Regions from separate parts of the Mucilaginibacter sp. P4_C11 genome, predicted to be linked through region 1. Evidence: riboswitches for the same ligand, from Rfam matches in the RefSeq annotation. Region 1 holds a riboswitch; each other region holds the start of a gene.
The links. A riboswitch is a leader RNA that binds a small molecule or an ion and turns the genes downstream of it on or off. The one in region 1 is predicted to bind S-adenosylmethionine.
Positions count from the first base shown of each region.

Region 2: another riboswitch for S-adenosylmethionine. It lies ahead of AC1DU2_RS01695 (peroxiredoxin family protein); the one in region 1 lies ahead of AC1DU2_RS09375 (peroxiredoxin family protein).
Region 3: another riboswitch for S-adenosylmethionine. It lies ahead of AC1DU2_RS23495 (O-acetylhomoserine aminocarboxypropyltransferase/cysteine synthase family protein); the one in region 1 lies ahead of AC1DU2_RS09375 (peroxiredoxin family protein).
Region 4: another riboswitch for S-adenosylmethionine. It lies ahead of metH (methionine synthase); the one in region 1 lies ahead of AC1DU2_RS09375 (peroxiredoxin family protein).

Region 1 is NZ_JBFUIA010000008.1:71,762-79,443, reverse strand. It holds gene AC1DU2_RS09380 (protein-disulfide reductase DsbD domain-containing protein) at 1-277, shown strand, start outside; SAM riboswitch class I at 718-831, shown strand; gene AC1DU2_RS09375 (peroxiredoxin family protein) at 1,049-2,368, shown strand; gene AC1DU2_RS09370 (peroxiredoxin family protein) at 2,397-3,725, shown strand; gene AC1DU2_RS09365 (YceI family protein) at 3,792-4,460, shown strand; gene AC1DU2_RS09360 (cytochrome-c peroxidase) at 4,651-5,613, shown strand; gene AC1DU2_RS09355 (TonB-dependent receptor) at 5,717-7,682, shown strand, end outside.
Region 2 is NZ_JBFUIA010000001.1:376,627-384,308, reverse strand. It holds gene AC1DU2_RS01705 (SusD/RagB family nutrient-binding outer membrane lipoprotein) at 1-934, opposite strand, end outside; gene AC1DU2_RS01700 (SusC/RagA family TonB-linked outer membrane protein) at 940-4,122, opposite strand; gene AC1DU2_RS01695 (peroxiredoxin family protein) at 4,544-5,116, opposite strand; SAM riboswitch class I at 5,239-5,353, opposite strand; tRNA gene AC1DU2_RS01690 (tRNA-Arg) at 5,699-5,772, shown strand; gene AC1DU2_RS01685 (adenylate kinase) at 5,871-6,452, shown strand; gene obgE (GTPase ObgE) at 6,573-7,580, shown strand; gene AC1DU2_RS01675 (hypothetical protein) at 7,654-7,682, opposite strand, start outside.
Region 3 is NZ_JBFUIA010000030.1:17,058-24,739, reverse strand. It holds gene AC1DU2_RS23520 (cysteine desulfurase family protein) at 1-640, shown strand, start outside; gene AC1DU2_RS23515 (hypothetical protein) at 916-1,314, shown strand; gene AC1DU2_RS23510 (hypothetical protein) at 1,611-1,829, shown strand; gene AC1DU2_RS23505 (homoserine dehydrogenase) at 1,928-3,139, opposite strand; gene AC1DU2_RS23500 (homoserine O-acetyltransferase family protein) at 3,139-4,194, opposite strand; gene AC1DU2_RS23495 (O-acetylhomoserine aminocarboxypropyltransferase/cysteine synthase family protein) at 4,284-5,603, opposite strand; SAM riboswitch class I at 5,851-5,961, opposite strand; gene AC1DU2_RS23490 (hypothetical protein) at 6,293-7,120, shown strand; gene AC1DU2_RS23485 (trans-sulfuration enzyme family protein) at 7,202-7,682, opposite strand, start outside.
Region 4 is NZ_JBFUIA010000019.1:121,128-128,809, reverse strand. It holds gene AC1DU2_RS18415 (Bax inhibitor-1/YccA family protein) at 418-1,149, shown strand; SAM riboswitch class I at 1,285-1,395, shown strand; gene metH (methionine synthase) at 1,550-5,239, shown strand; gene metF (methylenetetrahydrofolate reductase [NAD(P)H]) at 5,566-6,522, shown strand; gene AC1DU2_RS18400 (DUF6891 domain-containing protein) at 6,613-7,272, opposite strand; gene AC1DU2_RS18395 (hypothetical protein) at 7,355-7,682, shown strand, end outside.

The sequences.
Region 1 (7,682 bases):
TTTGGCAGATGGGGCGCCGATAAAAACTACCCTTAAGTTTGCCGCTAATGAAAGTTACACCTTATTGGGAAGCACAGAAGAACCGAAGGCACTAAACAAGTACGAAAAGTCATTTAGTATGAATGTTCAGTACTTTGAAAAGTCTGTTATATTTCAGCAAAAAGTAAAGCTTAAATCCGGGCAGGCATCCGTTAGTGGTACCGTGAACTTTATGGTATGCAGCGATAAGCAATGTTTACCGCCAGACGATGTAGAATTTAGTGTACCTGTAAAATAAAAATATAATATAAGCCAAATCATATACAAAGCAGCACGATAGCCACCAGTCGGTCTGTTAAAATGGTAATCGTTTTTAAACGCGTTATCATTATTAATAAAACTAATACCATGAAACCAAAGTTTACTTTATTTACAAAAGCCCGAAAACAGCATGGTGGCACCCCTGGCTGTTGTTACCATAATTGCTAACGCTTTACATTCCAGGTTTAAAAAATATTGAGCAAGATATACATCCTGGCTGTACTAAGTGCGTTGCTTTGCTATGGTGGTAATTCAGGCGTGTGCTGTACAGTCCAGGATGTTTATCGTTTTACAAGAAAAAATTAAAAAAGACATACAAAACTTAAAAATATTCTACTAAATCTATAGATTTTATTGTATTTATCATATTTGTTGTTATCTTTACACCATTCTAATTAACCCCACCATTAATTAGTTGATTTATAAAGAATAAGGGAGAGGAAGTCTCGATGATCTTATAGCAACTTTTCAGCAGTCTGAAATAAGTGCTAAACTTTTTCCGATAGCAATTATGCCGCCGGAATATAAATTAACTAACAGTCATGAACACACTTAATAGCCATTACCCACAGCTACAACCCGCGGCCATCAAACGATGTTGTTGCCTGGTTCAGTACGTTTTCTGGTTTTAACAGCCGGATACCCTAAAAATTTATAGTGTTTTTTCAAAGGCTGTAAAGCCCAATGGATAACCTATGCCCAAATTTCCGGCATCGCATCAATTAACAACAATTAAAACTTATACAAAATGAAAACTACAAACTACTTAACCAAAACAAGGCTGCTATCTGCCGCTTTATTGCTCAGCGGGGTAAGCGTGTTATCGGCCCATGCAACCCCAAAGCCTAAATTTATAAAAGAAGGAAAATGGCGCGGCGAATTTACCGTAAGCGAATCAAAGGTGCCTTTTAATTTCGAGCTGAAGGGAAAGGATGCCGAGCATGCTGTTTTCACACTCATCAACGGCTCCCGCAGAGATAATTTTCATGTGAAATCAATTGGTACGGATTCTGTATATATCAAAATGAATACCTATGATGCCGCGCTGGTAGCCAAAATTCAGGATGATGGCTCGTTAACCGGCGAATACCGTAGCCTGGTACCGGGTTTCAGGGGCAACTCATTACCATTTACTGCAGAATATGGTAAAACCTACCGCTTTGTAGAACCCGGCAAAGATGTAGCCCCTAAAGCCGACCTGACCGGTAAATGGGAAATCAAAACATACAGTAAAGAGGCCGTTCCTGCATCTATAGCCTTATTGAAACAAAAAGGGAACAAGCTTACCGGTGTGGTAATGACCGTTGTTGGTGACACCCGCGAACTGGAAGGTACCGTACAAGGCGATGAGTTTGCGCTAAGCGGCTTTACCGGCCCAAGTCCGTTCATTATAAAAGGTAAGATCAATGCCGATGGCTCCATCAGCGGCGAAGAAGGTTTTGGCATCTATAAAAACCTGAAATTTGATGCCGCCAAAAAAACAGAGGTTGAATTACCTGATCCTTACAAACTCACATTTTTAAAAGAAGGCTATAAAAAACTTGATTTCTCATTCCCCGGTATCGATGGCAAACAGGTTTCCTTGAGTGATAACAAATACAAAGGTAAAGTAGTAATTGTAGAGATTATAGGTACCTGGTGCCCTAACTGTACTGATCAAACCGTGTTTCTATCCCCATGGTTCAATAAAAACCATCAGCGCGGTGTAGAAGCCATTGCATTAGGTTTTGAACAGAAGGACAGCCTGGAATATGCCAAATATACCTTGGGCAAGCTGAAAGAAAAATACGAAATCAATTATGATATCGCTTTTGGAGGGCTGGCCGATAAAAAACTGGTATCGCAAAAGTTGCCTGCTTTGAATAAATTCATTGCCTTCCCAACTACCATCATCATTGATAGAAAAGGCGATGTAAGGGAGATATATACCGGTTATACGGGCACCGTGACAGGTAAGTACCACGAGGATTACGAGAAGAAATTTAATAAATTATTAGATGAGCTTATTGCCGAACCGGCCCCGGAAACAGCCGCTATTGCAAATCCATCAACCCACCCAGGAAATTAACATTAACTGATCTTATATAACTAATCAAATGAAAACCATCAACTTAATCACTTCATTCAAATGCCTGTCTGTGGGCTTATTGTTTAGTGGCGCAGCGGCGTTGGCTGCGGATAAAAAAACGCCTGTAAAGTTTATCAAACAAGGGCTATGGCGCGGCGTATTTACTGTGGCCGAAACTAAGGTGCCTTTCAACTTTGAACTAAAGGGAAAAGATGCCGGGCATGCTGTATTTACACTGATTAACGGAAGCCGCCGGGACAATTTCCACGTAAAGCAAATTGGTAAAGACTCCGTATTTATCAAAATGAATACCTATGATGCCGCCCTGGTGGCCAAAGTTCAGGAAGATGGAACGCTAAGCGGCGAATACCGCAGCCTGGTACCAGGTTTCAGGGGCAATTCTCTGCCTTTTACCGCCGAATATGGTAAAACCTACCGCTTTGTTGAACCAGGGAAGGACGTTGCGCCAACCGCCAACCTAACCGGAAAATGGGAGTTGAAAGTTTACTCAAAAGACCAGGTGCCCAACAAAATTGCCGTGTTAAAACAAACAGGCAATAAACTTACCGGCGTAATTATGCAGGTAACAGGCGATAGCCGCGAGCTGGAAGGTACGGTTCAGGGTGATGAGTTTCAATTATCAGGTTTTACCGGCCCAAGCCCTAAGATATACAAAGGCAAGATCAACGCTGATGGAACTTTAAGTGGCGAAATTGGCTCTGGCATTTATGACAATACCAAGTTTGACGCGGTTAAAGACGATAAAGCCGAATTGCCTGATCCGTATAAATTAACCTACCTGAAAGAAGGCTACAAAAAACTGGATTTTACATTTCCGGATTTAAACGGCAAACCAGTATCACTTAGCGATGATAAGTATAAAGGGAAGGTAACCATCATTGAAATTGTTGGTACCTGGTGCCCTAACTGTACCGATCAAACGGTGTTCCTATCACCGTGGTTCAATAAAAATCATAATCGTGGGGTAGAAGCAATTGCTATCGGTTTCGAACAAAAAGACAGCCTGGAGTATGCTAAATACACATTAGGTAAGCTAAAAGATAAATACAACATTCAGTATGATATCGTTTTCGGCGGACTGGCTGATAAAAAGCTGGTTTCACAGAAACTGCCCGCACTAAACAAATTTGTGGCATTCCCTACTACTATTATCATTGACCGTAAAGGCGATGTACGTGAAATATATACAGGTTACACAGGCGCAGTTACCGGCAAATATTACCAGGATTACGAAAAGAAATTCAATAAGTTATTGGATGAACTGATTGCCGAACCGGTACCGGCCAGCGCGGCCAACCTTACAGGTAACAACAATAAAGAACTTAAAGGAAAATAAACTAAACTAAATCCCGGCAGGGGTAACAGCCTTGCCGGGTACACTTAAACAACCATAAAAACCACCATGACCAAATTATCAGGCGCTGTATTATTTACAGCATTAGTATCGTTAACCGCGTTTACACCATCGGCTATTAAAAGTGTTAAACTGACCAAAGGCCGGTCTGCCACTATTAAAACCTCGCCAGTAGGTAAAAAATTTAAAACATCAACCTTTAAGGTAGATAATGAAAGCAGCAAACTCACCTGGGCTGCAAAAAAAGCCACAGGCGATCATAATGGCGAAGTAAAGGTAAGTAACGGCAACTTTGCCATTGAAAATAACACCCTTAAAGGCGGCAACTTCGACATAGACCTTAACACCATTACCGATGCTGATATTACCGACCATGCATCAAACGATAAACTGGTGAGTACTTTAAAAAGCGAAACATTTTTCAATACCGAAAAATTCCCGAAGGCTAATTTTGTAATCTCATCGGCCACAAAAACTACCGGCAACCAATATGATGTTAAAGGCAAACTGACTATAAAAGGCATTACCAACGAGGTAAGCTTCCCCGCGACAGTAACCGTGAGCGGCAAAAAGCTGGCGGCTACCGCGAAGATCACCATCGACCGTACCAAGTACGATATCAAGTTCCGTTCGAAAAACTTTTTTGAAAATCTGGGCGACAAAGTGATCTATGATGATTTTGATTTGAATGTAAACCTCAACGCTGTGGCGCAATAAACGCCAAAGCTCAACACAATTTTTAATAGATAAAATGGGCCACTAAACAGGTGGATGGCTATTGCTTTGACTAAAAACAGCATTTAAGAACTCGCGTAAAGTTTGGAAACGGATGTGTAGCCGGGGCGCATTGGGTACCCTGGCAACTATCCGGACAAGTTTATCGGCAGCAACATGAATGCATAAGGATATGAAAAAAGGAAATATACTTCTGGTTATTACAGCTATCAGTACATTGATAAGCTTTATGAGTTTTGTGGGCACTAAAGATGATGTGCAAACCAAAGAGCAATTGGGCGAAAAGCTGTTTTTCGACCCGATACTATCTGGCGATAATACCATCAGCTGCTCCTCATGCCATAAACCGGAGTTTGCTTTTGCAGATACCGCTACCTTTAGTGTAGGGATAAAAGGAAACCTTACTTCCAGAAATTCGCCCGGGTTAACTAACCTGTCCGGCCGTCCGCATCTGTTTTGGGACGGGCGCGCTTCGTCGCTGGAAGAACAGGCACTTGGGCCTATTACATCGGCTACAGAAATGGGGCTTCCTATTGAGGATGCCGTTAAAAAATTAAATGAAAATAAATACTATGCCGATGCATTTCAAAAAATATTTAAATCAGCACCCACCAAAGATAATCTGTTGAAAGCCATAGCCTCTTTTGAGCGCACACTTGAAACTTCCAACAGCCCCTATGATCGCTATATTAATGGCGACGATAATGCCTTGTCTGTTTCGGCAGCGCGTGGCCGTTTATTGTTTATTGGTAAGGCCAATTGTAACAACTGTCATTCGGGCGAGGATTTTACTGCCGATAGGTTTAAAAGTATCGGTTTGTACAATGGTAAAGATTTGAATGATCCGGGCCGGTCAAAAATCACCAACAACAAAACAGAAGAAGGGGAATTTAAGATACCCAGCCTGCGCAATGTTGCAGTTACCGCTCCTTACATGCACAACGGAAAGTTTAAAACTTTGAAAAGTGTGGTTGAATATTACAACAACCCATCTCTTATTGTGAAGGATGGCATTAACCGGGATTTGTCATTGGATAAACCGCTAAACCTGAATGATGGGGAAGTAAATGATATCGTAGAATTTTTAAAGGCCCTTACCGACGATCGTTTTAAGCAAAAAATCGCCTCAAACTGATAATAACTCCCCTGTTAAATAATTAATTAATCATGGACATATGCTGTGCATGCGGTGTAAAAAACACCGTCTTAGCCACTGCTTTGTCTAAAACTATTGTAAAATGAAAAAAGTTGTACTCCTGCTTATATTTTTCAGCCTGGCATACGGGCAAAACATATTTGCACAAAAACGAACGGTTAGCGGAATAGTTACCGCTGCCGATGACAAGGCCCCTTTACCGGGCGTATCAATACGCATTAAAGGATTGAATGAAGGCGCGGTTACCAAGGCCGATGGTACTTTTACTATCGTAGTGCGTAATGGCAAGTACCTGGTGTTTTCCTTTTTAGGGTATGAAAGCCAGGAAGTTGAGATAGATGGACTCAAAGAGTTCAATATTGTTTTAAAACCAGCAGGTAATAATCTTAACGAGGTGCAGATTGTTGGCTCGCGTAATGCCAACCGTACCAAGCTCAATTCCGCATCAGCTGTCGATGTTATTGATATCAAGCCTTTACTTGAATCGGCCCCGCAAGTGAGTGTTACACAAATACTACAGTACATTTCGCCATCGTTCCACTCGGTTAACGGTAGCAATGCGGGTGATGCAGGTTCGGCGCTTAGCTTAGCCCAGTTACGGGGGCTGGGACCGGATCAGGTGCTGGTACTTGTAAATGGCAAGCGCAGGCACAAAAGCGCAAACGTAAATTATGGTGGCCTGGGCAATGGGTCTACAGGATACGATTTAAACTCCATTCCGTCGGGGTCAATTGACCGCATCGAGATATTACGCGACGGCGCGGCTGCCCAATACGGATCAGATGCAATAGCCGGCGTTATCAATATTGTGCTTAAGAAAAAAACAGATGACCTTGCTGTTAGTACTTCGGGCAGCACCCGAAGGCGTGGCGACGGGGCAATAACCCGTACCAGCGTAAACTATGGGGTTGGTTTAGGCAACACAGGCGGCTATATTAATGCTACTGCCGAATACGCCACGCAGGCTATCGCGCTGCCCGCCGGAAGAAAAGACGCCGGATTATACAATGGTCCTATTTATGGCGGCGGTGCCAATACCCGCGCTTATGATGCCATTTATACCAAAGAAATTGACGACGCCATTTTGAAAAGCCGTGGTATCGACCGTCATTTTTTTGATCAACGTGGCGGCGGGGCAAACGCTGGCCAGGATGCATTACTGTCTTTTAATGCAGGCTTCCCATTAAATAAGACTACCGATATATACGCTTTTGGTGCTATCAGCAGCCGTAATTCTCAGTTTACCGCCGTTTACCGTTTGCCGGGCTGGACATCAAGGAACAATAATTTTATTTATCCGGATGGGTTTTTACCTGCCATGGAAAATAATATAGTAGATGGATCAATTGCCGTAGGTATAAAAGGAAAGGTTGGTGATTGGAACGTGGATCTATCTAACGTGTTTGGAAAAAATAGTTTTACCAATAGGGTTGATAATTCTTTAAACGCCAGCCTGGGGCTAAAAAGCCCTACCAGTTTTGATGCAGGGAGATATAATGCCGGACAAAATACCACCGGGCTCGACTTCAATCGTTACTTTGAAAAAGCTTTAAAAGGCCTGAATGTGGCTTTTGGAGCACAGCATAGGATAGAAAGCTTCCAGATCATCGCCGGTGAAGAAGGGTCGTATTCAAAGGCAGATCAGCGTACTATTGTTGATGTTGATACAACTGTTGGCGGTATTCCCTATTTGTCAAATGCGGGGGTAACGTCGCTGAACGGCCTGGCCGCAGGTTCACAGATCCACTTAGGTTTCCGGCCCGAAAACGCGGTCAACGTAAGCCGTTCAGTAACTGCCGGGTATGCCGATGTAGAACTCAACGTAACCAAGGCCTGGCTTATATCGGGTGCCGGGCGTGCAGAGTATTTTTCAGATTTTGGCAATGTATTTACCTGGAAAGCTGCCACCCGTTACAGTTTTGCCAGGTGGCTCAACATCCGCGGATCGGCCAATACAGGCTTCCGGGCACCAGACCTGGCGCAGTCTTATTACACCTCCGTTTCTACTACATTTCAGCAGGGCAGAGGAGTGGATATTTTAACCGCAT
Region 2 (7,682 bases), on a different contig from region 1:
CATCGCCAACCAGCAGGCCGTTGGGTATGCCCACGTAAGTTTGCGGTGTGGCATCCTTAGTTTTGCTGGCGTACACGAGGAGGCGCGGATCATTCAGCGCAACAAGTTTATCAACAATAGTTTTGCTGATGCGGTAATCGTCCCTGGTGTCAAACAAATTGCTGATAGGGTTTTGGTTTGGCGAATCTACATAGGTAAATTGCGCGGTTTCGGTATTAGCGCTGATGTAACTGCCACCCTCGGTTTGTATATCAGCCAAAACCTGTTTGGCTTTTGCAGGCTCTCTATCGGCAATGCGCAAGGCAATGCGCAGGCGCAACGAGTTGGCAAACTTTTTCCACAATGCAATATTGTTGCCATAGATAACATCGCCGGCAATGGCTTTGCCCGATGGATCAAGCGCAGTTTGGGCTGCTTTTAAATCATCAAGCAGGGCAAAATAAACATCCTTTTGGCTGTCATAAGCGGGCGTAAGATACTGATCTATGTTGGCCGCCTGCTTATAAGGGATATTGCCATAGGCCTCGGTAAGCAAGGTAAATACCCACGAGCGTAGTACCAGCGCCACACCTTTGTAATTGGTATTGGTCTGCGCATCGCCCAGTTTAATGATCTGGTTAAGGTTAACTATACTTTTAGAGTAACCTACCGTCCATAGCTCCTGGAAAGCGCTGTTGCTGTATATATACCTGTCGGGATCGGTGTATTGAATTTTGGCCCAGTATTGTACAAACAGTAATCCTGCTTCCATGTTGTTGGCGGTGCCCCAATACGTATCGGCAGTAACCTTGCTTGCTGCAGTAAGGAGGTAATCGGGCTGTGCCGTTTGCGAGTTATTAGGGTTCTGGTTAATATCTACCAGGTCTTTTTTGCACGATGCTGCCGATAATAACAGCGCGCCTGATAATATGATAGTTGTATATTTAAGTTTCATGGTTATTAAAATTTAAGGTTGATGTTGAAGCCAATGTTGCGTACGGTTGGCAGGGTAAGGTCTTCCAGACCCTGGCCGTTGCCGTTGTTAAAGGCGGTTTCAGGATCGATGTTTGGCGCGTTTTTATGGATTATCCACAGGTTGCGGCCAACAACAGATAAGGTTGCCGATTGCAGGCCGACGCTTTTTACCCAGTTTGAAGGGAAAGTGTAACCCAGTTTAACCTCGCGCAGTTTAATGTAAGATGCATCGTAAACAAAAGCTTCATCAACATTGGTAAACCCTTTGTAGTATGATTGGGCAGGTAATATGGTTGTATTGGCGGTGCCATCGGCTTTAACGCCTTTAAAGATCTTGCCATCATTGTAAACCGTTACGCCTGCGGGAGCGCTGCCGCTAACTTGTACTGCGGTTGCCGATGTATTGTTGCCGGGGTAATAATAGCTGATACCGCCGTTTGCAGTACCCCGGCCCGGCAGGGTAGAGGCCAGCACGCCGGTATAGGTACCCGTACGGTTGGTGTTTGAATAAATAGAACCGCCAAACCGTGCATCAATCAAAAAACCAAGATTTATGCGTTTGTAGGTAAAGCTATTATTGATGCTGCCCAGCCAGTTAGGTGTAAATTTGCCCAGGTATTGTTTGGTTGGATTGATAACCGGTGTGCCGTTGGCGCCTATAACAATTTGCCCGGATGCATCGCGGGTGTAGGCGTTGCCATATAGGGTACCATAGGGCTGCCCAAGGGCGGCTAACACCTGCACGGTACGGTCGCTTCCTAATATGATGCTTTGCAGGCGGCCTTCATCATCCAGCTTAACTACTTTACTGCGGTTAAGTGAATAGTTGGTGGTTATATCCCAGGTAAAATCTTTTGATTTTATTGGTGTTAAACTCAGTTGCACCTCAATACCTTTATTGTTGATGCTGCCGCCATTGATTAGTTTTTGGCTGTAACCGGTTGATGGGCTTACATCAACGGTAACAATCTGGTTTATACTGTTGGTATTGTATGCGCTTACATCTAAATGAATCCTGTCCTGGAAAAGGCCCAGCTCAAAACCGGCTTCGGCCGATGTGGTGGTTTCCGGTTTCAGCTTGCTGTTCAAATCAACAGTGCCCAGGCTTTGCTGTGGGCTTGAACCAAAAGGAGCGGTAAAATTATAGTAATTGATAAGTTGATAAGGGGTTGTAGCTTTACCCACTTTTGACCATCCGCCACGTAGTTTGGCATAGGTTAAAATGTCACTTTTAATATCAAGTGCCTCTGAAAGTATCAAACTGCCATTGACCGAAGGATAAAAGTAGGATAGGTTGGCCGCCGGAAGGGTTGACGACCAATCGTTGCGGCCGGTAAGGTTAATAAAGGCGTAGTTTTTAAAACCTATTTGTGCCGATGCAAAATAGCTGTAAGTTTTAAGCTTGCCATAATAGTTGGATGATACCAGCGGATCGCGCGAGTTACTTAAGGTGTACAAACCGGCTACTGCCAGTTTAGGTGCTATCTGGTCGTTTTGCTCATTTAATATGGTGCTGATGTTACCACCGCCCAAAACATCTAACGAGAAATCGTTATTGAGTTTTTTGGTGTACTGCAGCCTGGCTTCGGTATTGGTTTCGTTTACGGTGTAGGCATCTTCCTCGTATGATCCAAATGGGGTGCCGTTGGTCCCGTAAGCTACTTTAATTTTGCGCCTGTCGTTATAATAATCAGTCCCGGTACGGAAATTGGCCGATAAGCCTTCGATGATATTATAATTTAGTTCAACGCTTCCTATAATGCGGTTTTTGTGTTGCCCTACGGTGTTTTCATAGGCCAGCCAGTAAGGGTTGCTATAATAGCTGTTGTTCCAGTTAAAGGTGTTGCCATTAGCATCTTTATAGTTTTTAAGCTGGCTGATATCAACCTGGCGGCCAAACCACGTAAACTGTAGCATGGTGCTGGTTGCACGTTTGCCGCCGGCGCCGGGCAGGTTATCGGCATCGTCTTTAATATAATTGGCAATAGTTGTAACCGTTAACTTAGGGCTAAGCTTGAAGGTAGAGTTAAGCAAAAACGAGTTACGGCCTTGCGAGGTGTTAGGTACAATACCGGTTTGGTGCAGGTTATTGTACGATAAGCGGTAGTCAGCCTTATCGCTGCTGCCTGCCAGTGCTACACCGTTATTTAAGGTTACGCCTGTATTAAAAAAGTTTTTTACATTATCCGGATGGGCCACAAACGGAACAGCCTGGCCGTTGGAGTAAAACTGCGGAATAAGCGATCCGTCAAGCGCGGGGCCCCAGCTTTCGTCAACGCCATCGTTAACGCCGCCGCCTTTACCATCTACATAGCTAAACTTGCCGTTTGATCCTTGGCCGTATTCGTTCTGGTAATCGGGCAGGATGTTTACGGTCGAGAAGCTGGTGTTGGAGTTGATAGTAACGCCAAGCCCTTTTGTGCCCTTACCTGTTTTGGTTTTAATAAGGATAACACCCGCCGCGGCCCTGTAACCGTAAAGCGCCGCCGCGTTTGGCCCTTTAAGCACACTTACCGATTCAATATCCTCGGAGTTAAGATCGGCTATGGCGTTGGCAAAATCTCTTGAACCGTTGGTGCCCAAAAACTGGCTGTTATCAACAATAACACCATCAACCACAAACAAGGGCTGGTTGTTATTGCCTATCGAAGTTTCGCCGCGTATAATGATGCGAGACGACCCCATATCGCCCTGGCTGTTGGTAACCTGCACACCGGCAATTTTACCGGCCAGCGCGTTCACCAGGTTGGTTTCCTTGGCTTCGGAGATATCTTTTGATTTCAATCCCTGAACCGAATAGCCCAATGTCTTTTTATCTTTAGAGATATTGAGCGCCGTGATCACCACCTCGTTAAGGGAGTTTGGTGCATCCTGCAGTACAATTTGCAGGTTGGTTTCGGCTTGCTTTACCGTAATTTCCTGCGTTGCAAAACCGAGATAGGAAACTTTAAGCACATCGTTAACATTGGCGTTCAGGCTGAATTTGCCATCGGCGCCGGTTTGTGCACCATTAGTGGTGCCTTTTACAGCTACACTTACACCTGGTAAGGGCAAGCCATCGGATTTAGCGGTTACCGTGCCGCTTATTTTAACAGATTGCGCCGCAACTGTTTGGATGAGAAAAAATGGCAACAGGAGTGCCAGTAGAAATTTGTAATTTTTTAACATGATGGTTAATGATTAATAGTTTTTATTGCCGGTATAGCAAAGCCGGTCATCAGCATTTTGGGCATAGCAATGCCTGCTGTTGAATTTATAGTACCGGTAAATTGATTGTTGATTGTGTTGGTTATAAGCAGAGGCGGCCAGCTGCAGCAGGGGACCCGTGGCTAATAACCGTTGCCTTTATTTAACAGCAACAACGCATACCCTGCATATAAAGGTAAACAGAAGCGGAGGAGAATGAGACGAATTTACTGGCAGGGGATACGCTTGGAAAAGGTGTTCTTGTTGTTTTCATAACAATTTGATATATAGATAGTAGTATTAAGTAGATAGTGCCGTTTTGACTCAAAATATAAGAATTTGACTAAAGAGGTTTTTGAAACCCGAAACTTTGAGCTTTATGCCTTCTGCTTTAAGCTTTTAATTAGTTTACAGATGCAGTTTTATTGTTAACCAGCGCATCAACCACTTTTAGCATCGATGCAAATTCCTGGGTATCATAAAGGCGGGTGAGGTATACAATTTTGCCGTCTTTGTCAATAACCACGTTGCGGGTTACACCGCTTTTTTTGTTGGCAAAGCGCCCGAAAATATCGGCACCAGGATCAAGCGCCAGCGGATAGCTGATGTTCATTTCCTGCTGAAAATGTTGCACTTTTTCAAGCGGTTCGTCCCTATCAACGCCGATAAGTACCAGGCCTTTGTTCTTATAAGCCTGCCATAAATCTCTTTCAAGATGAGGCATTTCCTGGCGGCATACGCTGCACCAGCTTGCGGTAAATTGCAGGATAACTATCTTACCCCGAAGCTGTTTTAGTGAAGTTTGGGTGCCATCGGCCAGTACCAGTTTAAAATCATCGGGCGCTTGCTCGCCGGTTTTAACAATATAACCCCGGTCAATTGATGCAGGCAGGGGAGCAGGCGTTGTGGTTTGCGCAACGGCCAAATAGCTGGTTATTAACAAGGAGCAGGTGATGAGTAGCTGTTTAATTTTCATAACGTAAATTTTTAACTGCGTTTTTATAATGCAGGGTTAAAAGCACTGGAATTTAAATAAACAAGAAATTTGGGCGATAACGATATGATGGCACAGCTATATAGCTGTAAGTAACGTAACATACATTATCTTTTCCGCCACTTAAATGGCGAACAGGAATTAGCACCTTTATAACAATTGGGCTTACAGGTTGCTAAGACATCACAGGGCCTTTCCCTCCGTCTTTCTTGATAATTAAATTAAAGAACTGTTTAGTGATGCAAATATATAATATATTCTACTAAATACATAGACATTATATAATTTAATTGTCATGAAATGACAGGCGGGTATTGAACGCTGGTCATGACTCACCATGACTAAGCTACCGGCCTACTCCGGTTCATGCTGCTGCAAAAGGGGTAACCCCAATTTTGTTTAATTGGTCCTATATGCGATATCCGGGTGAAAAATTAAACATATAAAACAAGTACCTGATTTACGGAGGAAAGTAAGGCCATGTAAAACTGCGAGTTACAGGTTTTTTGAAAAAAAATGTGAGAGATTGAAAAGAAATTCTATCTTTGCATTCCGTTTCGAAAAGCACTCGTAGCTCAATTGGATAGAGCGTCTGACTACGGATCAGAAGGTTAGGGGTTCGACTCCCTTCGAGTGCACATATAATTTGCCTTTAAATGGGTTTAATCCATACAGGTACAAAGTTAATCCTAAGCCTTTCTGTGTTGTACCGAAAGGCTTTTAATTTATAACGAGCATGCTAAACCTGGTATTGTTTGGTCCTCCCGGAGCCGGGAAAGGGACTCAGTCACAAAAGCTTATTGAACAATATGGATTGATCCATTTATCAACCGGCGATCTTTTACGTGGCGAAATTGCACAAGGAACAGAACTTGGGTTAGAGGCAAAGAAGTTGATGGATGATGGCAAGTTGGTTCCTGACGCGGTTGTAATTGGTATGATCAGCAATAAGCTGGATAGCAATAAAGACGGTAAGGGTTTCATTTTTGATGGTTTCCCCCGCACGGTTGCACAGGCAGAAGCTTTGGATAGCCTGTTAACCAGCAAGCATTCGGCAATAACCGGAATGATAGCGCTTGAGGTTGATGATAATGAATTATTGCGCCGCCTATTGCTACGTGGTAAAGATTCGGGCAGGCCTGATGATGCCAACCCGGAAGTGATTAGCAAACGCATCCACGAATACAATGATAAAACGGCGCCAGTGGCCGGTTTTTATAAAAACCAGGGTAAATTTAAAAGCATTAATGGTATAGGCTCGGTTGATGAGATTTTTGGCCAGATACATGCCATTATCGAAGCCTGGTTAAAAGATTAATATTAAATATAAGTCCGGAAGACGGTAAGTCAGTAAAGTCCGAAAGTTAGGAACGTCAAAATTCTTAAACTTTCGGACTTTACTGACTTTCGGACTTTCGGTCTCAAAAAGAGAAAAATTATGTCGCAAGGTTCCAATTTTGTTGATTATGTGAAAATCTGTTGCCGCAGTGGCCACGGAGGGGCGGGCTCTGCGCATTTACACCGTGATATATTGACCTCAAAAGGTGGCCCCGATGGTGGCGATGGCGGTCGTGGCGGCCACGTTATTGTTAAAGGCAATGCCCAGCTATGGACTATGCTGCACCTTAAATACCGCAAGCACGTTATTGCCGGCGATGGTGATTCGGGCGGCAGTTCATTACGTAGCGGCAAAACCGGAAGAGACGAGATTTTAGAGGTACCCCTGGGAACAACCGTTAAAAATGCCGAAACCGGCGAAGTGATCTTCGAAATAACCCAGGATGGCGAAACCCGTATTTTAACTCCCGGCGGCCGTGGCGGCCTGGGTAACTGGCATTTTAAAACCCCAACCCAGCAAACTCCCCGCTTTGCCCAACCCGGCGAAGATGGCAAGGAAGACTGGAATATACTGGAGCTAAAGATCCTGGCCGATGTTGGTTTGGTGGGTTTCCCTAATGCCGGTAAATCAACCCTGCTTTCGGTAGTATCTGCCGCCAAGCCCGAGATTGCCGATTACGCTTTTACAACCCTGGTTCCCAACCTGGGTATTGTATCGTACCGCGATAACCGCTCATTTGTAATGGCCGATATCCCGGGCATCATTGAAGGTGCATCGCAAGGCAAAGGATTAGGTTTTAGGTTTCTGAGGCATATCGAGCGTAACTCGGTACTGTTGTTTATGGTACCTGCCGACACTACCCGAACCATCAGCCAGGAGTATGAAATATTGCTCAATGAACTGCAGGAATACAATGCCGAATTGATGCATAAACCACGTGTGCTGGCAGTAACTAAAATGGATTTATTGGATGAGGAACTTCAGGCCGAAATGAAGAAGGAGCTGCCGGAGGGCGTGCCATCAATTTTTATATCATCGGTAGCTCAAAAAAACCTGGCCGGATTGAAGGATTTGCTTTGGGCCGAGATCAATAAAGCAAGTGTTTAAATTGCTTTAAATAGTTGGACTAAAACTGTATAAAGCTTATATTTTTTTGTATTTTTTTGATATAAATTGAAACTTATTTAGCAGAATACAGCACATATTTGT
Region 3 (7,682 bases), on a different contig from region 1:
GGCCTATAGCGCCATTTATCATTGCGATACGGTACAAACAATGGGGCACTATCAGCATGACCTGAGCAAGCTTAAAACTCATTTTTTGGTTTGTGCCGGTCATAAACTGCATGGGCCTAAAGGCGTTGGTTTTTTACACATCAACCACCGCATTAAAATAAAGCCTTTAATATATGGCGGCTCGCAGGAGCGCAACATGCGTGGCGGTACCGAAAATATTTACGGCATTATTGGCCTGGCCAAAGCTTTGGAACTGGCTTATGCCGAAATGGAGCAACACCAGGCACATATTCAGGGCTTGAAATCATACATGCTGGGTAGATTAACCAGCGAAATTCCCGGCGTAAACTTTAACGGAGAAACCGATCCTGAAAAGAGTTTATACACGGTGCTTAACGTAGCTTTCCCCGAAATGGAAATGGCCGATATGCTGTTATTTAATTTAGATATCAGCGGCATATCAGCATCAGGCGGCAGCGCCTGCAGCTCGGGTACCGATATTGGCTCGCACGTGCTTACTTCGATAGGTGCAAGCTCATCAAGGCCATCGGTAAGGTTCTCCTTTTCCAAATACAATACCAAAGACGAAGTTGATTTCACCGTAGCCAAGGTAAAAGAGCTTTGTTTGGTAAGCGCGTAAAATATTGATTAATATACTATTACGATATATCCGCTTTTCACAGTCCGCGATTGCCGCAACACGCTCATAATGGAGTGTTTGTAAGTTACTGACTGTCAATATCAAACCACCGTCATTGCTTCGTGCCTCGCAATGACGGTGGTTTAGTACATTCGTTTAACTATATCCGTTCTGCACATCTAAAATCTGCATATACTACCGAAAGTTATTTTCTTAATTAGAAAACAATATGCTATTTCAATGGGTTTATTAATTAACAACTAAAATTAAAACCTATGAATATGCATAATGAAACCTGGGAAAACCAGGATAGTGATTACCAAAATACCGGGTCAGCTTCTGTAAACAATGCCAATGCCTATAACGCTAACCGCGACTTAGAAGACGATGGCAATGATTTGGACGAAGAGTTTGATGTAACCGACGAGTATCCAAACGAAACTCCCGAAGAACGTAAAACCAGGACAGAAGGTGTAGGTAGCCATAGCCAGGTAGAAGTTGATCAGCCTACCAGAAGCGCCGATACATCTTACAGCGAACAAACTGATGTAACCCCACCAAATAAGAAAGAGTTTCCATCAGTTGGGCCAGCTAAAACCGATTTTGCCAGCCGCCCGCAGGGCCGTACAACAGGGCGCATGGTAGGACATGAGCCGGGTACCGAAGGTATATAGGTTTACGAGCTTGAAATTATTATTGGCGATGATTGTAAAATCGTGCCGGCGACCAGTCGGCTTTACTAACCAAACAGAACTCGCTGCTTGAAAATAAGGAGGGGCTATCCGTACCGGCCGGCCTCTTCTTTATCGCTCTTTCGGGATAATATATAGAACAATAATGAGTTTATATTTTATATAACGAGGATAAAATCCCAGCTACAAAAGAGGGTGCCCAGACTTATCACCAACTGAATTCATAGCTATGAATAGTTTTAGAATTAATAACCTAAAATATAAAGGAGGATAAGATCATGAGAAAGTATGGAGAACTAGACCAAAACCAGGCTAACAACACGTGGATGAGGGGCGATGGCACTAATGTGGATATGACTGCGGGTAATCATACGCTTGAAAGGAATGGCCCCAACAGAAAAAACCTAAAAGTTTTGCATGAGGATGGCAGCTTTGCCGATCTGCCTGATAATGATATACCAGGAGCCGGTGCACTATCGGGCTGTATAACAAAATAAATTTTTATAACACAAAGAAAGGGTACCCAAAACGGATACCCTTTCTTTTGTTATAAGCTAACAAAGCAAAATTTGCTTTAAATTATTCAGGCTTTCACTTATATCGATGCCAGGCTAACGCCGGTAAGCTGGCCGGCAAAGGCAACAAACGCCTTTCCTTCGGTTATTTGCAATTGGTTATCAATGAGGCTTTGTAAATTAACTTTTCCGATAACAAATTTATAATCGCCAGAATAATAGCGTTCTTTTATCGAAATAAATTTCAAATCTTCTACCAATCGCTCGTCATCATACCTTAAATAGATATCAAACTCCACATCGTTGGTAAATTGAAGTCCTGTTTTTTCTTTGGCTTTTTTGTACTCGTATTGGTAGCTATAGCGCAACGCGGCTATATCTGATAGCACGGCCGAACCGGTAGGGTGGCCACCGGCGCCTTTTCCGAAAAAGAATTGCTGATCGGCAAAGGCGGCTTGTACCGTTACCCCATTGTACTCGTACTCCACGTTATATAAAAACTCGGTACTGTTAACAAATTTAGGCAATACAAACATGGCCACGTTGCTATCGTCCAATTCTTTAGCTACCGGAACCAGTTTAATTTTCAGGTTCTTTTCGCGGGCGTATTGTAAATCCTGGGCAGCAAGGTTCTGAATGCCCAAATTGAAAACTTCATCTGGCTGTACTATTACGCCATAGGCATGTGCCGCAGCAATAACCAACTTGTATTTGGCATCGTAACCACCTACGTCGCTGGTAGGGTCGGTTTCGGCAAAACCAAGGTCTTGCGCCTGTTTAAGGGCACTATCATAATCCAGGCCTTCAATAAAGCCTTTAGATAAGATATAATTTGATGATCCGTTAAAAATTCCGCTTATGGAGTGTAGCAGTTCATTATCATAATACTCTTCCAGGTTACGGATAATAGGGATACTACCGCAAACCGCGCCTTCGTATAATAATGAAGTGCCATGTTTGTGCTGTAGCTCAATCAGCTCTTCTAAATGAAGCGCTATCATTTTTTTACTGGCCGATACCACGTTTTTCCCGCTGCTTAATGCCCTTGATACAATTTCAAAAGCAGCCTCGGTATCGTTAATCAATTCTACAATGGTATTAATCTCCGGGTTGTTTAGCAACTCGTCTTTATCTGTTGTAAATAAATGTGCCGGCAGGGAGCGCTCTTTGTGCGGATCCTTAATAGCAAATTTTACAATTTCGATGTTTAAATTTTTTGTCTTGATGATATCATATAATCCCTGTCCAACTACGCCAAATCCAAATAATCCTATACTTAACTTTTTACTCATTACGCTGTACGTTGCAATTCTATAATTTTTCCTTTTACATCAGTTTTAAAAAACGATGTGATAATATTTGTTAATGCTTCTGTTTCAATTAAAAAACCATCGTGGCCATAAAACGAATCCAATTCGGCAAAGGCCGATTTAGGAATATGCCTGAACAGGTATTCCTGCTCTTCGATGGGGAATAACACATCTGACTTGATACCGATAACCAGCGTACGGGCTTTTATAAGGCTTAATGCTTTCTCAACACCGTTACGGCCGCGGCCTACGTTGTGCGAGTCCATCACCTTGGTTAAATACCAGTAGCTGTAGGCATTAAACCGGTTCACCAGTTTTTGGCCCTGGTATTCCTGGTAGGTTGATGCCTTAAAATTATCGGTTTTGCTATCAATCTCCTCCTGCTGTGTAATACCGTAAGTTTTATAGGTACGGTAGGAGAGCAGCGCTATACTCCTGGCGGCCTTTAAGCCGTTTTGGCCGCCTTCAATAGTGTTATTGTTAAAAGTGGCGTCGGCACTTAAAGCCAAACGCTGCGACTCATTAAACGCGATACCCCATGGCGAATGCCGTGCGTTGGTGGCTATCAAAATAAGATTTTTGATACGGTTTGGTTGGATGATACCCCATTCAATAGCCTGCTGGCCGCCCAATGAGCCACCAATAAGGATATGAATATTGCCCACGCCCAAATGGTCGGCTAATAACTGGTGGCCCTTAACGATATCCCTGATAGTAAACTGGGGGAATGTTAAAAAATATGGCAAACCAGTTTCCGGATTTGTGCTTACCGGATTAGTTGTACCATATGGCGAACCCAAAATATTGGCACAAACTATAAAATGTTCTTCGGGGTTAAATTTATTTGCAGTGCCCACAAAACCTTTCCACCAATCAAAAACATCGGCATTGGCTGTCAGGGCGTGGCATACCCACACCACGTTGTCCCGCTCTTGGTTTAAGCGGCCATAAGTATGAAAGCCTATCTCCAGTTGCTGTAGTTGTTCGCCAGATTCCAGCTCAAAAGTTTGTGTGTACTTAAATATTTCTGTGTTCATTCTATCTTACTTTCAGTCGAAAGTCTTGAGTCTTAAGTTCTAAGTCGTTATTTTTTTAACTCAGAACTTAAGACTTTCGACTTAAGACTTTAAACCAATTCGGCCTGCGCCTCTTTTATTTTGGCAAATGCCTGTTCAAAATCTGCTTTTATATCGTCAATATGCTCAATACCAACCGCTACCCTTAACGATGTTGGGGTAACGCCTGCCGATAGCTGTTCTTCATCAGATAGCTGCTGATGTGTTGTGGCCGATGGCTGTATGATGAGCGTTTTAGCATCGCCCACATTGGCTAAATGACTCACCAGTTTCAGGCTATCTATTAATTTACCCGCTGCTTCTTTATCGCCATCAATCTCGAAAGATAACACAGCTCCGAAACCATTTTTCAGGTATTTTTTTGCTAATTCGTGGTATGGCGATGATGCTAATCCCGGATAGTTTACTGATGCTACCTGCGGATGCTGGTCAAGCCATTTAGCCAGTTCCAGTGTATTATCTACATGGCGTTGCACCCGTAATGATAGTGTTTCCAGTCCCTGTATATTCAGCCATGAATTAAATGGCGATTGCGAAGGGCCAAAATCGCGCAAGCCTTCTACACGGGCACGAATAATAAACTGAATGTTGCCAAACGGACCGCCAATGCCAAATACATCGGCAAAAACCAACCCGTGGTAACCTTCAGAAGGCTCGGTGAACTGCGGAAACTTGCCGTTGCCCCAGTTGTAGTTGCCGCCATCAACAATAACGCCACCAATGCTGGTACCATGACCGCCAATCCATTTGGTGGTTGATTGTACCACCACGCTTGCGCCATGCTCCAACGGACGGAACAAATAGCCGCCTGCTCCAAAAGTATTATCAACAATCAGCGGCAGATCGTGCTTTTTGGCCAATGCGCCAACTTTATCAAAATCGGCAATTGTAAAGCCAGGGTTACCTATAGTTTCCAGGTAAATGGCCTTGGTTTTATCATCTATTAAAGCTTCAAGGCTTTCGGCGGTGTCGTCTTTGGCAAAACGAACATCAATGCCTAAGCGTTTAAACGCAACTTTAAACTGATTATAAGTGCCGCCATATAAAAATGGTGAGGTCACAAAATTATCGCCGACTTGTAAGATGTTATTTAACGCTATAAACTGGGCGGCCTGACCCGATGCGGTGGCTAAAGCCGCAACGCCACCTTCTAAAGCGGCAATGCGTTTTTCAAACACATCGGTAGTGGGGTTCATCAAACGGGTATAAATATTGCCAAACTCTTTAAGGGCAAACAGGTTGGCGCCATGCTCGGCGTTTTTAAATACGTACGATGTAGTTTGATAAAGTGGTACCGCGCGTGAACCTGTAGTAGGGTCAACTTCCTGGCCGGCGTGTAATTGTAAGGTTTCGAATTTTAAGGCTGACATAGTTGTAGATTTTTAAAAGGTTATAATTAAATTTTGTTGTTTAGATGGATTTTTGACAAGCTGATAAAATGTTTACCAGTTTTACAACACGTATGTTTTCAGGGATTGAAAAATGAACGTATTAAAGCATCAACAGCAGCAACACATACAAATGCAGCCGATAATTGGGCTAATGCGTTGTATGTTAATGTTTTGGGTATTAAAAATGTTGCTTGTAGTAATTGTAATTAAACTTTTCATGGCTATAAATTTATATCCCCCGGTGTTATTTGCCGGGACAGGAATTGGCACCTTCTTCAAAACTGAAGGGTTGCCAGCGGGTCATTGAGCCTGATCTCTCGCCGCTTCTTTATAAATCAATACCCGAACTATGCGGAGAATTGATTGACTATGGTATCGCTACCAAATAATGTCCCAAAGATAAGCGGATATTTATTTAAATACCAAATTTTATTTTTATTAAGAGGCGAAGAGTAAAGGTAAAAGGCGAAAGGTAAAAGGTTTTTGTGTCAAAATCTTTGTTGTTGCTCCGATGCCTGTATCCTCACAGGCATCTTTCCGATTAGTAGTCGAATTATCTAATCCAAGCGACAACATCTGGAATAGCGGTCTGAGAGGGCATAGACCGTGGCGAAGGATTGTTTTTAAATGCCAAATTTTATTATCTTGTATCGCCAATAAACCATTGCATGAATAAGTTTTTCGCTTTTGTAATTTTCATTTGCTGTTCAACAACCATGATGTTTGGGCAGGAGAGGGAAAAAGTAGAAAACGTAAACCAACAGGTTGTTACTGCTGATTCTCTTTTTATCAGAAAACTGGCTGATACCTATAAAACAAATCCCGCGGGGGTGCTCAATCTGCTTATTACGTCAAAACATGCAATGGAGGATATTGGCTTTGGGTATTCTGAGGTCTCAAGGATTTATGAATCAGACTACCTGCGAATAGGTTATCAGTTTATATTTTTTAAAGATTCGTTGATAAGTTATAAGTTAGATGCCGGCATACCGTATAACGCCCTCCTAAATGCCAGGTATAAAAAAATATGTTCTCCTTTATTTAAATTTAAGCAGGAAACACATTCTGAACCGGTCTATTTTAACTATGATGGGATGTCAAAACCACTAAACGACAGTGTTAAAATTGTCTCGAAAAATAAACAGCTACGGTTTTTAATGACACCTTTTTCCGGGACTACCTACGGCTATTATCTTGTAATGGGCTATTTCTTGATCCAGTTAGATAGTCGGATTAATTTCAACGCCGTAAAAAGCAAGCTAACGCCAGAAACTGATTATATGTTTCTTTTTAGCAAAAACCCTGCAGCCCGCTTGTGCGCTGTAGAGTACTACTATAAAAATCCGGGCAGGTTTGTAAATATGAAAGATAAATTCGAACAGCGGATAGCTGCCATATACAAAGATATGCCAATAATAACCACACGAATTAGTGGTCACAAAACCAATCAATATGCGGAAGAGATGGTAAATTTAGCGGTCAAAACTGCTTTTTAACGAAGATGTAGGCAGCATGAAAAGCAATAAATGAAAAAGATTTCTCACGTCAAATCTTATCCTAAATATACCTTTTTCCCTTTACCTTTCGAAAAGGGCTTGCTCCAAATCTTCCACCAAATCATCAATATGTTCTAACCCAACCGAAACCCGCAATAAATTCCTTGGTGTTTTAGTGTCGGGGCCTTCTACGGTTGCGCGGTGCTCAATTAGGCTTTCCACACCGCCTAAGCTGGTTGCTTTGGTAAATATTTTGAGTTTGTTGATGATGTTGTGCGTATCGTTTTCATCGCCCTTAATAATAAACGAAAGCATGCCGCCGAAGGCCAGCATCTGCTCTTTGGCAATCTCATGCTGCGGGTGCGATGGCAGGCCGGGATATAATACTTGCTCTACTTTAGGGTGCTGCTCTAAAAACTCAGCTAACAGTTGCGCATTGTGTACATGGCCCTTAACCCGGTAAGGCAGGGTTTTAATACTGCGCACCAGCCAGTAGCAGTCGGTTGGGGAGGGGATAGCGCCACCCATTTCCTGTACCTGTCGTATTTTTGCCCACCAATCG
Region 4 (7,682 bases), on a different contig from region 1:
TATCACGTAGCAGGACAAAACCATCTAAATAGAAATAGCTAATGGCGTCGGGAAGATATAAGCTTCAAACGACACCTTGTTTTTATCGGCTGATGCTGGTTACATGATTCAGCTACCGAAGAGGCTTATATTGGCCAACAACAGGCACAGTATTTGGACGCGCCTAAATTGCGCGGTCAGTTTGATGTTAACCATGATAAAATATAAAATATTGATTATTAAATATTTGCAATAATTTTATCGAAAATGTGTTAAGTTATGTTAACCCAATTAGATACGTTTGCCCTGTATCAAGGAACAAGATTTTTGACTTCCGGACTGGTTCAATATGCAAAATTGCCTTGATACCTGATACTTTCCTTCACAATATATTCACCGATTATTCGTATATTCGTGTATTAATTTATTAATAAAAAAATGGAAATTAAAGATCCTGGATACGAATACAAAAATGTAATCCAAATAACAGAACAAGACGCATCGCGTAAATTTATAGCCAATGTATTTTTATGGATGTTTGTGGCTTTAGGCATATCAGCTATTTGTGCTTATGTGTTTTCTCAAAACCAAGCTCTATATGAAACGCTCAGAGATCCGGAAACCGGGCGTAATACCGGCTTAGGCACATTAGTAATGTTTGCGCCGCTGGCATTTGTTTTAATCATTTCTTTTGGCTTTCAGCGCCTTTCATATGCTATGGCGGCCTTGCTATTTGTAGCTTTCTCGGCGGTAATGGGTATCAGCTTAAGCTATATACTCATTGTTTACACCACCGGCTCCGTAATCGGCGTATTTGTTACAGCATCGCTTGTTTTTGGGATAATGGCAATTGCCGGTTATACAACCAATACCGATTTAACCAAGTTTGGCTCGTTAATGATGATGGGGTTAATTGGAATAATCATCGCATCAGTATTCAACATGTTTATAGGCAGCAGTCAATTGCAATACATTATTAGCTATATTGGTATTGCGGTATTTGTTGGCTTAACCGCCTACGATGTGCAAAAATTAAAACGTATTGGTGCAGGCCTTGAATATGGCGATGCTTCTGCGGGAAAAATGGCGCTATTGGGTGGCTTAACCTTATACCTTGATTTCATTAACCTTTTCCTGATGATTCTGCGTTTATTTGGCAGAAGAAGGTAATAAAGCAACCAATATTTATTATTTAAAAGCTGCCCCGCAAAGGCAGCTTTTTTTGTACACATAAATTTACTTAGCGTACACATAGCCGGGCATATAAACTATTGCATTTTACGGCTTTATTATGCACCTTTGCAGTGCTTATGGAGAAAGACGGAGGGATTAGACCCTGCGATGTCTTAGCAACCTGTGCTTCACAAGGTGCTACATTCTACCCGGCCGGCTAAACAGCCCCTGGAAAGATAAGCGAAAGTCAATTGAACACCCGACTTTTCGATGTAAGCTTTTTTTAGTAGCAAGTAGTTAGTATCAAGTAGCAAGATTTTTTTGTGTTGATCTAATTAAAAATCATGGGCCGGAGTTTCCGTACTTGATACTTGATACTAACTACTTGATACTAACCATGGACATTAGAAAAGAATTAGAAAAACGCATCCTTGTAATTGACGGGGCTATGGGTACCATGATACAGCGGTACCAGCTTACCGAGAAGGATTTTCGTGGTGAAAGGTTTAAAGATCACATCAGCGATCTACAGGGGAATAATGACCTTTTGAATATTACACGCCCGGATATCATCAAGGCCATTCATGCCGAGTATTTGGATGCCGGTGCCGATATCATCGAGACCAATACCTTCAGCACACAAATTATTTCACTGGCCGATTATAAGCTGGAAGAGCTGGCCTACGAACTTAGCTACGAAGGCGCGCGTATTGCCCGCGAAGTGGCCGACGAATACAATCAAAAAAATCCATCAAAGCCGCGTTTTGTGGCGGGTGCCGTTGGGCCAACCAATCGTACAGCGTCCTTGTCGCCAGATGTTAACGACCCTGGTTACCGCGCCGTTACCTTTGATGATTTGGCCAATGCCTATTACGACCAGGTACGTGGCCTGGTTGATGGCGGATCGGATTTATTATTGGTTGAAACCATATTTGATACCTTGAACGCCAAAGCGGCCTTGTTCGCTATCAATAGATACGCCCATGAGTCGGGCAAGCATTTGCCTATCATGATCTCCGGTACTATTACCGATGCCTCTGGTCGTACCTTATCGGGGCAAACTGTTGAAGCTTTCTGGAACTCGATACGCCATGCCAACCTGCTTTCAGTGGGCTTAAACTGCGCTTTGGGTGCCAAAGAAATGAGGCCGCATTTGGCCGAACTTTCTGAAAAGGCAAACGTATTTATCTCTGCATATCCTAACGCTGGTTTACCAAACGAGTTTGGCCAGTACGACGAAACCGCGCATGAAACCGCGCACCAGGTTGATGATTTTATTAAAGCCGGGTTGGTTAATATTGTGGGTGGTTGTTGTGGCACCACACCGGAACACATCAAATGCATAGCCGATAAAGCGGCCAAATATCCCCCAAGACTTATCCCCGAAATTGAACCCGACCTGCGCCTGAGCGGCCTGGAAGCGGTTACCATAAAGCCCGACAGCATATTTGTAAATGTGGGCGAGCGTACCAATATCACCGGTTCGCCAAAATTCTCGAAACTTATTTTATCTGAAGATTATGAAGCCGCCTTGGCCGTTGCCCTGCAACAGGTAGAGGGCGGTGCCCAGGTTATCGACATCAACATGGACGAGGGCATGATTGATTCGAAAGCGGTAATGGTAAAATTTCTGAACCTGGTAGCATCCGAGCCGGATATTGCCAAACTGCCTATCATGATCGATTCATCAAAATGGACCGTTATTGAGGCTGGTTTAAAATGCATCCAGGGTAAGGGTATCGTAAACTCCATCTCGCTTAAAGAGGGCGAAGAAAAGTTCATTGAGCAGGCCCGCAAAATCCTGAGCTATGGCGCTGCCACGGTTGTAATGGCCTTCGACGAAACCGGCCAGGCCGATTCGTTACAACGCCGTATTGAGATATGTAAAAGATCATATGATATACTGGTTGATGTGGTTGGTTTCCCTCCTCAGGATATCATATTCGATCCCAACATCCTAACCGTTGCAACCGGTTTGGAGGAACATAACAATTACGCGGTTGATTTTATTGAAGCCACGCGCTGGATAAAACAAAACCTGCCACATGCCAAAGTGAGCGGCGGGGTAAGTAATATCTCCTTCTCTTTCAGGGGCAACAATGTGGTGCGTGAAGCCATGCACTCGGCATTTTTGTACCATGCCATTGGCGCCGGCATGGATATGGGTATCGTGAATGCCGGCATGCTGGAGGTTTACCAGGAAATAGATAAAACCCTGCTTGAGCTGGTAGAAGATGTACTGCTTAACCGCCGCGATGATGCCACCGAACGCCTTGTTGAATACGCCGATACTATAAAAAGTAAAGGCAAAGAAGTTGTGCGCGATGAAGAATGGCGCAAAGGAACCGTTCAGGAAAGATTATCGCACGCGCTTGTAAAAGGTATTATTGAATACCTGGATGACGATGTGGAAGAAGCCCGCCAAACATACAGCAAACCACTGGAGGTTATTGAAGGCCCGCTAATGGACGGTATGAACATTGTTGGCGACCTTTTTGGCGCCGGCAAAATGTTTTTGCCACAGGTAGTAAAATCGGCCCGGGTTATGAAAAAGGCGGTGGCTTACCTGTTGCCATTCATCGAACTGGAAAAACAACGGGTTATTGATGCCGGCGAAGACAGCAGCGGCAGCCGTGCCAATGCCGGTAAAATATTGATGGCCACCGTAAAAGGCGATGTGCACGATATTGGCAAAAATATAGTAGGCGTAGTTTTGGCCTGTAACAACTTCGAGGTGATTGACCTGGGCGTAATGGTACCGGCGCAACGCATTATTGAAGAGGCTAAAAAACAAAATGTAGATATCATCGGCCTCAGTGGTTTGATTACGCCATCGCTGGATGAGATGGTCCACTTTGCCAAAGAGATGGAGCGCGAAGGTTTTACTATTCCGTTAATCATTGGCGGGGCTACTACCTCGCGTATCCATGCGGCTGTTAAGGTCGATCCGCATTACTCGGGTGCTGCAATCCACGTGCTTGATGCATCGCGCAGTGTTACCGTGTGCAGCAGCCTGATGAACCGTGATGGCCGGGATGCCTATATCAAAAATATTAAAGAAGAATACGCAAAATCGCGCGAAGCGCATTTGAATAAAAAATCGGATAAACGTTTTGTTACTATCGACCAGGCAAGGCAAGCCCGTTTCCAGGTTAGCCTGGACGGCGATGTAGCGCCTAAGCCAACGTTTACCGGTACCAAAGTATTTGAATCATATCCACTGGAAGAATTAGTCCCTTATATCGACTGGACACCGTTTTTCCATACCTGGGAATTGCGCGGCAGCTATCCTAAGATATTTGCCGATAAATTTGTGGGCGATGAGGCTAAAAAACTTTTTGATGATGCACAGGTATTGTTAAAAAAGATAGTAAAAGAAAAGCTGCTACACGCCAACGGTGTTATCGGTTTTTGGCCGGCCAATAGTGTTGGAGACGATATTGAATTGTATACCGACGAAAGCCGCACTACTTTGTTAACCCGCATCCATACCCTGCGCCAACAGGCCGAAAAGGTTAAAGGCGACCCGTATTATGCGCTATCGGATTTTATCGCACCAAAAGAAAGCGGTGTGCCCGATTATTTTGGCGGCTTTGCCGTAACCACAGGTATTGGCTGTGATGAACTGGTTGCTGAATTTGAGGCCGACCATGACGATTATAACAGCATTATGGCCAAAGCCCTTGCCGACCGCCTTGCCGAGGCCTTTGCCGAAAAAATGCACGAACTGGTGCGTAAAGAATACTGGGGCTACAGCAAAGGCGAACAGCTAAGCACCGACGACCTCATCAAGGAAGAATATCAAGGCATCCGCCCGGCCCCAGGCTATCCTGCCTGCCCGGACCACACAGAGAAAACAACCTTATTTGAGTTATTGAAGGCCGAGGACAATGCCAAAATGCACCTTACCGAAAGTTTAGCCATGACACCTGCAGCAGCTGTAAGCGGGTTCTACTTCGCGCATCCTCAGGCCAGGTATTTTGGATTAGGTAAGATAAGTAAAGATCAGGTGGAGGATTATGCTTTGAGGAAGCAAATGACAATTGAGGATGTTGAACGTTGGCTTGGTCCTAACATAAATTATTAAAAGTAGAATAAACAAAAAACCGTCATTGCGAGTATTCACCAGCGGAGCTGGAAAAAAAAGTAATGACATGGCTGCAACCGGGGTTGTTGTAGAGACGCAACATTTTGCGTCTCCCACCAGACAAGCGGATTTGCAAGGTTGGATTTGCATGCGGGAGACGCAAAATGTTGCGTCACTACATTAAAAAATATTGATAATAACATACAACAAACCGTCATTGCGAGGTACGAAGCAATCCCGAACTATACAGGGCGGATTTGCAAATCGGGGATTGCTTCGTACCTCGCAATGACGGATATAATAAGAAACTCGTACCAGAACAAACAATGAAAATAACGGAACATATTGCTAATGCAAAAGGCAAAACACTTTTTTCCTTTGAACTTATCCCACCACTGAAGGGTCAGAGCATTCAGGGCATCTACGATGCCATTGACCCATTAATGGAGTTTAAGCCGCCGTTTATTGATGTTACTTCGCTGCGCGAGGACTTTATTTACAAGCAGCATGATAATGGCTTGCTGGAGAAGTTGAGCTATCGCAAACGCCCGGGTACCATCGCCATCTGCGCGGCTATCATGAATAAGTACAAGGTAGATACCGTTCCACATTTATTGTGCGGTGGCTTTACAAAGGATGAAACGGAGAATGGCCTGGTCGACTTGCAGTTTTTAGGCATCGAGAATGTGTTGGTTTTGCGCGGGGATGCACGCCGGGGCGATGCATCATTTGTGCCAACCCCCAACGGGCATAACTACGCTACCGATTTGCTGCAACAAGTAGTGAACATGAACAACGGCGTATACCTGCATGAACATAACGACGATAGCCTGAAAACCGATTTTTGCATTGGCATTGCCGGCTACCCCGAAAAGCATTTTGAGGCACCAAACCTTAAAACCGACTTTAAATACCTGAAACAAAAGGTGGATATGGGTGCAAATTTTATTGTTACCCAAATGTTTTTTGACAACCAGAAATACTTCGATTTTGTGAATAATTGCCGGGCCAACGGCATCAATGTGCCTATCATACCAGGGTTAAAACCTGTTACTAACTCAAAACAGTTAATCGGTTTAGCAAAAACCTTCCATATTGATATGCCCGAAGATTTATGCGACGCGGTTAACGGCTGCAAATCAGAAAAAGACGTACGGGATATCGGTGTAGAATGGATGATAAACCAATGCCGCGAGTTAATAGCTTTTGGCGTACCGGTACTGCATTTTTATACCATGAGCAACGCCGGGCCAACTAAAAGGATTGCGGAGGCGATTTTTTAGTGGGCTATTAAGATTTTCTATTGTGAAAATGATGTTCTAAAGTAAGGGCATCGTTTTTTGTTTGTAAGCCTGTTACTTTGTTTACTCTCGCTACCATAACTTCCAAAAAGGTTTCTGATCTGATCGCGGTTTAGTCAACATTTGTATAACCCGCTCTGCTCCCCATTCTTCATCGTCGGGTATTTTTTTCCAGTCGATGTTTACAATTTCTATCCGTTGGGTAACTGTGCCTGGCCACTTTACCTGGAGGCCGTTTTCCCTGAGTGCTGCAACAATCATTTGGGCAACCTGCAAAGCTTCATCATCATTTTGCGTAACGCTATCAAAACCTAAGTACAAGTTCCGGGTATTAGGGTCAACAGCCCTGGCTAAATCCTGCGAGTGATAATAGCAAAAGCTATTAGCTTTAACACCTAATTCATCCAACCGTTCTATGGTCTCCATGCAATCGCCTTCGCCATCTTGTTTGGTATAACCGGCGTTGTGCAGGCATACTATCTTTTGCACAATCAGTTGGTCGAATGCTTTGGCCAGCTTTTCAAATCCGGTTGGTTTTGTCCACTGCAAAGCTTCCTTTTGATGCTGATTGTATTGTTGGTGGATGGTTTGTTTTAACCACTCTTCGTCAATGTCATCCTCTTCATAAAACATATCTTCTAAACCTTCAAAAATCTGTTGCTCATTTTCAAATCCAAACTTTACATCCAGTTCTATTTGCTCTAAAGCCTCGTCTTTCAGGTCTTGTGTCATTGGGAGCGCGATATTTAATATTTTTCTTAAAAGCTAATTATCAAATATCTACATTTAACTATTACCATCCACGTTACTATCTATGGATTTTTTCAGCCACATCAAATCTGTTATTGGTATTATATTGGGCCTTAGCATTACCCATTTGCTTAAAGGGGCGGCTAAGCAAATTCAGCATCCGGGGCGCAATAAACCTTATTGGGTGCACAACCTGTGGGCCTTTTACATGTTCCTGTTATTGCTGCATTTTTGGTGGTGGGAGTTTAACCTGCACGATATTAAACACTGGCTGTTCCTGGAGTATTTCTTCGTCATTTTTTATATTGTAATTTATTACAGCGTATGCGCCCTGCTATACCCCGAAGACCTGAACGATTATAAAGATTACAACGATTACTTTTATTCGCGCC